One region of the Niameybacter sp. genome, then DNA from elsewhere that is predicted to be linked to it. Evidence: predicted binding sites of a transcription regulator. Region 1 holds the regulator's gene; the other holds the start of a gene.
The links. The regulator Rex, encoded in region 1, represses fermentation and respiration genes when NADH is low (regulators of the CRP and FNR family bind a similar motif). The targets are predictions, from matches to a motif close to ATTGTTAANTANTTAACAAT.
Positions count from the first base shown of each region.

Region 2: the regulator Rex is predicted to act here: its motif matches at 2,213-2,232, upstream of asrA (anaerobic sulfite reductase subunit AsrA).

Region 1 covers NZ_JAVVQU010000017.1:37,677-42,116, reverse strand. The annotation lists gene RRY75_RS06525 (LolA family protein) at 1-199, opposite strand, end outside; gene RRY75_RS06520 (NAD(P)H-hydrate dehydratase) at 280-1,818, opposite strand; gene RRY75_RS06515 (holo-ACP synthase) at 1,796-2,200, opposite strand; gene RRY75_RS06510 (redox-sensing transcriptional repressor Rex) at 2,534-3,169, opposite strand; gene RRY75_RS06505 (ABC-F family ATP-binding cassette domain-containing protein) at 3,308-4,440, shown strand, end outside.
Region 2 covers NZ_JAVVQU010000031.1:32,775-37,214, forward strand. The annotation lists gene asrC (sulfite reductase subunit C) at 1-318, opposite strand, end outside; gene asrB (anaerobic sulfite reductase subunit AsrB) at 330-1,121, opposite strand; gene asrA (anaerobic sulfite reductase subunit AsrA) at 1,114-2,148, opposite strand; gene RRY75_RS09650 (LysR family transcriptional regulator) at 2,345-3,238, opposite strand; gene mutY (A/G-specific adenine glycosylase) at 3,600-4,440, opposite strand, start outside.

The DNA of each region.
Region 1 (4,440 bases):
TTGAAAGGTTTGCTTCATAGTTTTTTAAATTCTCCAACATGTTTTCTACATTTTTTACGTTATGCATCCCTAACTGTGGGTTTTGACATCCCCAAAAGCAACCCGTTAGTAAGAGGATACAGCCAATCACCAAAATTCTTTTTACTTTGTACATAAAAAACCTCCTAGACAAATACGAAAAGGAAGGGGCTATCAGCATCCAAGTTTGCTCTTTGGTGTACTCTCATTCATTTCCTCTATAATTAATATACTCCTCTGAAGGTTAATATATGATAAACTTTATAAACTCATTATATCCTTAAAGCTTTCTCCTACATACTCTAATAAATCCGTAGGGAGTACACTGTACTCGCCCTTATAGGCTACAAGCCTCTTAGTTGTATCGCCATGTAAGTAACATCCTAGTAGCGTGGCAGATTCTGGTTGTTTGCTACAAGCTAACAACCCTGTAACAAAACCTGTGAGTACATCTCCAGCCCCACCTTTTGCAATCGCTTGATGCCCCTTAGTATTAATATAAATAGTATCTTGTCTTGGCACTGCTACAATCATACGTTCTAACTTGAGGACTACAATTACATTATATGTCTCGCTAAAAGTCCTGGCATATTCTACGGGGCTATTCAAAATTTCTGGAATACCTACACCACATAATGCACTCATTTCTCCTACGTGTGGGGTAAGAATAACTGGAGCCGTACGCTGCTTTAGCTTTTCAAGATGTGGCTTGAGAGCATGTAGACCATCTGCATCAATTACAAGTGGTTTATCACTTTGTACTACAACCTCCATGATCTTTTGCAAATCCTCTCCTCGACCAAGTCCTGGGCCTATACTAACTACAGAGTAGTTTTTAATACAAGCGTGTATCACCTCTGCAGCCTCTTTTGCTAAGTGTCCCTGCCATTCTGGAAGAGGCAGCGTCATAGCTTCTGTCACCTTTTGTTCTACTATATCTGTCAAACTTGTAGGTACTGCTATAGTTACCACTCCTGCCCCTACACGCATAGCTCCGAGGCTTGCCATACAAATTGCTCCACTCATCCCTTTTTGTCCGCCTATCATTAACACTTTTCCATAACTTCCTTTGTTACTCCTTACTGGGCGATCAGGCAATAACTTCTGCACGAGTGTCTTATCAATAGCACAGTATTTTCCTCTCATTTCCTCTACAAGCTGACCTGGAATACCAATTTCTACAATTCTCAACTCCCCTATATAAGTCATGCCAGGATATAAAAACTGCCCTACCTTTCCCATTTGAAAAGTGATGGTGCAATCTGCCCTAATTGCTTCACCTAATACATCTCCTGTATCACATGCAATCCCTGAAGGCATATCAATGCTCAGTTTAAAGGCATTTACCTTGTTAACTTGTTGAAGAAGCATCGCTAAGTCCCCTTCTACATTCCTTGTAAGTCCAGTTCCAAAAATACCATCTACTATTACCTCTGCCCATTCCATGTGTTCCTCTTGCTGTTTCCTATCTATCAATACGTTCACACAAGGTATCCCCAACTTTTCACAAATAGCATAATAGCACTTTCCATCCTTTGAAAGCTTGTCTAAAGTTGTTGCAAGGCCAATTCTCACCTGCATACCACCTAAGCATACAAGTTGTCTTGCTAGAGCTAAGCCATCTCCTCCATTATTTCCAGGTCCGCATAGAATAAGGATGCGTTTGCCTTTATGATGAGCCACAACGTATTCAAAAAGCCTACTCGCTGCTTGTTCCATAAGTAGCAGGCTTGGAATATGATACTTGATTAGTGCCTCTTGATCTAGCTGATTCATTTCACTTTTTGTTGCAAGTTTCATCTACATTCCCCTTTTCTGCAATCACAAAAGCCGTAGCATAATCTTTTGTATGTGAAATACTAAGATGTATGTGCGTAATCCCGAGCTCTCTCGCTAGTATCAAGGCTCCTCCATGAAGTTGAATCTCTGGTTTTCCCTTTGTATCCTTTGTCACTTCAATGTCCTTTACTTCAAAATTTACAAACCCCGTACCTAATGCCTTACTCACTGCTTCTTTAGCCGCAAATACACCTGCTATAGATTCAAACTGTAGCTTATCCCCAGTTACTAAACGTGTTTTCTCATTTATTGTCAAAAGTTTCTCCAAAAAGGCTGGCGTACGTAAAGCTACTTTTTTAATACGTTCTACTTCTACTATATCATTCCCTATTCCTACTATCACTTTTTAGAATCCCCCAACTTCTTATCCAATTTATCAATATGCTTATAGCCTACTATATTATGTAAGTACTAGTAAAGGTTAAATTGCCTTGCTCTTTTAAATAGCCTATAAGCTCTTTCTCCTTTTGTTGGATCAAATCATTAGCTATCAACACCTTAACCGTATACTAGTTTTTATCTATAACCCCTTTGACCATTTTTTCTCTTTCTTTATCTTGCTGTACTTTATATATCGTCACGTAAAAGTTACCTAAATAGTTTTATTTAGCAAAAATACTTCCAAGCAAGACTATGTTATCGTCTTACTTGGAAGTATTTAAATAAAATCTCATAATTATTCTTCGCCTTCATTAATCTTATACGCAAGCGTCATTAATGAATGTGAAAGATGTACGTTCTCAACTTGTACACCATCTGGTACAAATAAATCTACAGGTGAGAAGTTCCAAAGTCCTCTTACACCCCAATTAGCCAAATTCTCAGCTGTTTCTTTGACTTTTGTCTTAGGCATTGTCAAAATGGCAATATCTACTTTATGTTCTTTTACGAACGCTTCCATCTGGTCAATATCCATAACTTCTAGGCCACGAATACTCATACCTACAAGTCTTGGATTGACATCAAATAATCCGATTAAATTAAAACCACGTTTTGCAAAAGTTGTATAGTTTGCAAGGGCCTGACCTAAATTACCTACCCCTACAATAATCATACTATGTGTTTTTTCAAGTCCTAGTATTTTTCCTATTTCTTTGTGTAAATATTCTACATTATATCCATATCCTTGCTGTCCAAAACCGCCGAAGTTGTTAAGATCCTGTCTAATTTGAGAAGCTGTAACTTTCATTCTCTCACTTAATTCTCTAGAAGATATTTTAGTTACACCATTGTCTAGTAATTCTGCTAAATTTCTATAATATCTTGGTAATCTACGAATTACTGCCATAGAAATTTTTCTCTCTTCAGTCACATCTTTACCTCCTTCTCTTTCTATTAGTCTAGTATAGCATTTTAGTTTTTTTTTTGTCAATCTGCACCTTCTATTCTTGACTTTTATTTTTACTGATTTTCTGTTAATATGAAACTACATTAACGAGGAGGTTCACTTATGATTGCTAACTGCCATAGTATACGTAAATCTTTTAACGAAGAAGTTGTGTTAAAAGATATTTCATTTCATATAGAAGATACGGAAAAAGTTGCCCTTGTTGGAAATAACGGGGCTGGTAAAACAACTTTATTTAGAATTTTAACAGGAGAACTGTCTTGCGACGGCGGCGACCTTTTCTTTGCCAAAGGTGCAACACTTGGCTATTTAGAACAAAACATGCAATTTAACTCTACTCATAGTGTTTACGAAGAGCTTTTGCATGTTTTTGATGAAGTCATTGCTTTAGAAGAAAAGCTACATCAAATGGAAGAAGAAATTGCAAGAACACATTCCATGGAGCTTACCCACACTTATGATGCACTACGTATGACTTTTGAAAACAAAAAAGGCTATGAATATAAAAGTTTAGTAAAAGGTGTGCTTAAAGGGCTTGGTCTAAAAGAAGAAATCTACAATCAGCCTATCACTACGCTATCAGGTGGACAAAAAACACGTGTAGCACTTGCTAAGCTTCTTTTAGAAGAACCTGATTTACTTCTTCTAGATGAGCCCACTAACCATTTAGATATTGCTGCTACAGAGTGGCTTGAAAACTACTTAAGAAGCTACAAAGGGGCAGTACTTATTATCTCTCATGATCGCTACTTCTTAGATCGTGTTGTTACTAAAGTCATTCACTTAGAGTTTGGACGCGCTATGGTCTATAATGGGAACTACAGTCACTTTATTATTGAAAGTGAAAAAGTTTATGAAGCAGCTATGCATCAGTATGAGAAGCAACAACAAGAAATAGCTAAACAACGTGCTGTCATTGCAAAGCTACGTCAGTTTAATCGAGAAAAATCTATTAAACGTGCTAGAAGCCGTGAAAAACTTTTAGATAAAATAGAAATTATAGACTTACCTATGATTGATGACAAACCCATGAACTTAGTGTTAAGTCCACGTATTACAAGTGGAAATGATGTCCTTACAGTCAAATCACTTGCTAAATCTTTTGAAGATGGCACACTTTTTAGTGGAATTGACTTTGACATCAAACGCGGAGAAAAAGTTGCTATTGTAGGCCCAAATGGTATCGGTAAAACAACTCTCTTCCGTATGATTATGGGGACTTCGGATATCTCTAA
Region 2 (4,440 bases), on a different contig from region 1:
TATTGTTGGGTAACCTTTACCACATGTTTCCATGTCTGCATCACAGTTTACTACTTCTACTTCTCTAATGTATTCATTAATGTATTCATTAACTTCTGGAATACTTGCATATTTAATACCTGGTATATTAAGTGTATGTCTCATCCCAATATGGAATGAACCATCACCCCAAGTTTGTGCTATATGTTGTACAGCTTGTAAATGTTTCGCATCGATAATAGAACCTGGAACACGTAATTGTAACATGAATTCTCCAGCTATTTTAGATTGACGGAAACAGTTTATTCTGGTTGCTTTTACATCAATATCATGATTCATTGTGTGGCCTCCTAGTCAATTAATTTTTTCGCTACTGTGTAGTTGAATACTGGTCCTTCAAGACATACATATGTCTCATCGATACGACAGTGTCCACATTTACCGATAGCACATGACATTTTTCTTTCGAATGAAACCCAGATTTTTTCGTCTGGAATACCTTGTTTTACACATTCAAGGCCTGCAAAGTGCATCATGATTGGTGGTCCAACGATTACGACTTCGTAGTTGTCACCGAAATCTTTGAATGGAATTTCTTCGATGAATTTAGTTACAAGACCTGTTCTAAATCCTTCTTTTTCATCTCTATCTAATGTGTAGATTGTGTTGAATTTTTCTTCCCAAACTTTAAGCGTATCTTTGAAAAGGATACCCTCTTCATCTTTAAAACCTGCAATGATGTTTACGCTTTCTACAAAGCCTTCTTCATTTGCAAATTTGTTGATCATACTTTTAACTGGAGCAACACCTGTACCACCAGCGATGATTACGATATTTTTACCTTTAAATTGGTCTACTGGCCAACCTTTACCGTATGCACCACGAAGGAATAATTGGTCTCCTGCTTCAAGTTCGAAGATTTCGTTAGTTACTTTACCAACGTTACGGATTGTGAAATCCATCCAACCTTCACCAAAATCACTTACTGAGATTGGTGCTTCCCCTACTTTAGGGATTGAAAGTTGTAAGAATTGACCATGTTCAATTGGAAGGTCAGTTTTCATTTTGAATGTATATTCAGTGTTAGTTTCTTTTGTTACACTAATAATTTCATAAGCTTTTGGCATTAATTCATTATGCATTACATTCACCTCCGCAAATTTCTTTTACAGCTTTGTTTACTTTTTCGATTGTCGCTGAGAATGAAATGAACTCTGGACATCTTTCAGTACATCTACCACAACCTACACACATATGACCTTCGCCAAATTTTTCGTTGTAATCATGGATTTTATGTAATGTTTTGTATCTGTAACGCGCAGCAGTTGTTTTTCTGAAGTCATGTCCACCAGCCATTGAGTCAAATCCTTTAACTTGACAAGATGCAGCAGTTCTTCTTCTTTCACCTACTGAACCATTTTCATTGTAAGCAATATCTGTTGTTGTGAAACATGTACATGTGCTACATGCGATTGTACAGCTACCACAACTGATACAGCGTTTGTTGAATTCATTCCACATTTCATGTTCTTTAAGTTTGTTAAGAACTTCTTTGTTTGGAATAGTTGGCATTGTTACTTTTGTTTGGTTTTCTTCGATGAATTTAACTGTGTAATCAGCTTCTTCATTCCCTGCAAAGTAAGTAGCAAAAGCTTCATTTTTAACATTGAAGAGAACTTCTCCATCTTCAAAACGAGCAGCTACAGCATAGTTATCTGTTTTGTTTGTTCCCATTGAACAACAGAAACATGTATCTTCACTTGAAGAACACTCCATCATTACGTAGTTTACTTTTTCTCTCATACGTTTGTAGAATGTATCCTCAAATCCATTTTCTAAGAAAATTTTATCTTGGTTCATTTGTGCATTGATATCACAAGGTCTAGCAAAGATTAAAACTTTTTTATCATGAATTTTAGCTTCACGATATTCATCTTCTGTAAAGTAGAATAAAGTTTGTGTGATTGGTGAAACCACATCTTTTGCTGGATAATCTGATTTTTCATCAAATACGATTTCTTCTACATTTTTGATTTCAGCATAACGGATAATATCTTGGTCTGAGTAACGTCCTGCTTTTGGAAATCTTTTTGGTGCATAAATTTTGTACTCTTTTCTTAATTCATCAAAGAGACTGTTAACCGTTTCAAAGCTTAATTTATAGCCCATCTTCTTGTCCTCCATTCGCATATTCCCTCCGTTATATTTTTAACGGAGCGCTGTATCTCTATTATATGATAATTTCTTAACAATGCCTATAGCTTAACAGAACTTTACAATTTAACATTATAATGCTAACTATTATATTTTATAATGGTTTACCCTATTGACCCCTGATATTTTTATAACATATAAAAATAGAGTGCTACCTGTCTACAGGTAACACTCTATTTTTTAATATATTTAAGAAAGCCTCTATATCTTCATCTAGCTCTTTATCTTTTGGCAAGATATAAGAATAGTTACGCCTAGGTTGTATATCTAATGGAAGTATAGTGAGCTCTTTATCAAATGCTGCATGACTTACTACACATTCTGATATAATGGTAATGCCCAATCCATTTTTCACCGCTTCTTTCACAGCATAGTTACTATTAAAGATAATCATATTTTTAGGTGTAATGTGGTGCATCTTCAAAAAGAGTTGTAAATATTCTTCTGTGCCAGAACCTTCTTCCCTACTAATCCAAATCTGATTGTTTAAATCTTCTAATGCAATCGTATTATTGGCAAGCTCTGATTGGTTACTTACTGCTACAACCATTTTATCTTCATAGAAGTAGTCTCTTTGAAAATCATAATAAGGGTCTATACCTTCAATTAATCCGATCTGTATTTCCCCTTCATTCATCATCTCACATATGTGGGCTGTATTTTCTATAAGGATCTCCAACTGCACATGGGGATACTGTTCAGAAAACACACCAATAAGTGGTGGCAAATAATAATCGCCTATAGTCTTACTTGCCCCTACTATAATTTTTTTCTTTGTATGGTGACTTATTTGCAACAAGTCATTTTTCAAACAATCTATTTCTGCTATTAAATCCTGTCCTCTATCATATAACATCTGCCCCTGTTTTGTAATCAACACTTCTTTACTTTTACTTGATCTAGTAATGAGGGTAGTATCAAAATAGTGCTCAAGCCTTTTAATATGCAAACTTACTGTAGGCTGAGATAAATTTACCTTTTTCGCCGCCTTTGTAAAATTGCGGTATTTAACTACTTGTATAAAAGTCTTAAGTTCCTCTAACATAGCCTGCCCTCCTCTATAAGTCATTCATTATCCTCTAATTATAGCATATTATTTACCTTATTTCTACATTAATCCTTTCCTATTAAATGCACTTACCTCCAACATCAAGGCATAAAAAAAGAGCGACATCAGAACCTCATTCTGAATCCACTCTTTTTGAGTACTTATATAAGTTTGTTTGTAGAACCAAGAGATAGAGTACAGTCTACGCTTGTCTAGTAAAGCCTCTAGAGGCTTTACTAGACAAGCGTATAATTCTTACTTCATCTCTTAATCCTAAGTGAAATGGAAATATCATATAATTGATATGTTTTTATTATACTATAGTTTTAGAAAATTTCTACCCATAATTTAATATTTATTATAACTTTCTCAAAATCTTTGTAAATGCCGTCGCTACAGGATAGGTCTTTATGAGGCTTTTTGGCACAAACTCTCCAGTGTTTTGCAATATATTACATATTATTTTTTCTACTTGTTCATTGTAGGTTATAACAACTGGACTCATCATCCATATACGATGTGTAAATACATGTTTGACCTGCTCTAAAACTTCATATTGAAGGCCCATCTTCTCTATTTCTACCCACTGTTCTAAAGTGACAAGAGGTGTCCCCCATAAAGAGGCTAATAGCCCTTCATCCTTTCTTTTTTCTAAGTAAATGTTATCGCCTTCTCGAATTACCAATGCCTTATAAAATTCTGGTTCTGCCTTTACTTTTCCTGTCTTAACAGGATATTCCATCTGTACACCCTCCTCATATGCTAAGCATAAGCTTTGCATCGGGCAACTCTCGCATTTGGGGTTTTTAGGTGTGCAAATCAGTGCACCTAACTCCATCAAAGCTTGGTTAAAGTTTCTAGCATCTGCTGGCATTAAGGACATGACTTTTGCTTCAAAAATCTTACGGGTTTTAGCAATAGCTATGTCCTCTTCTATAAGGAATTGTCTTGAAAGAACACGCATCACATTGCCATCTACAGCTGGATAAGGCAAGTTAAAAGCTATACTTAATACTGCCCCCAGTGTATAGGGGCCTATTCCTGGTATATCCTTTACCAACTTAGCCTCCATTGGAAATACACCCTCATACTGATTAGCTACTACTTTAGCCCCTTTATGCAAGTTGTCTGCCCTTCTATAATACCCAAGGCCCTGCCAATAAGTATACACTTCTTCTTTATCTGCTGTGGCTAAGTCC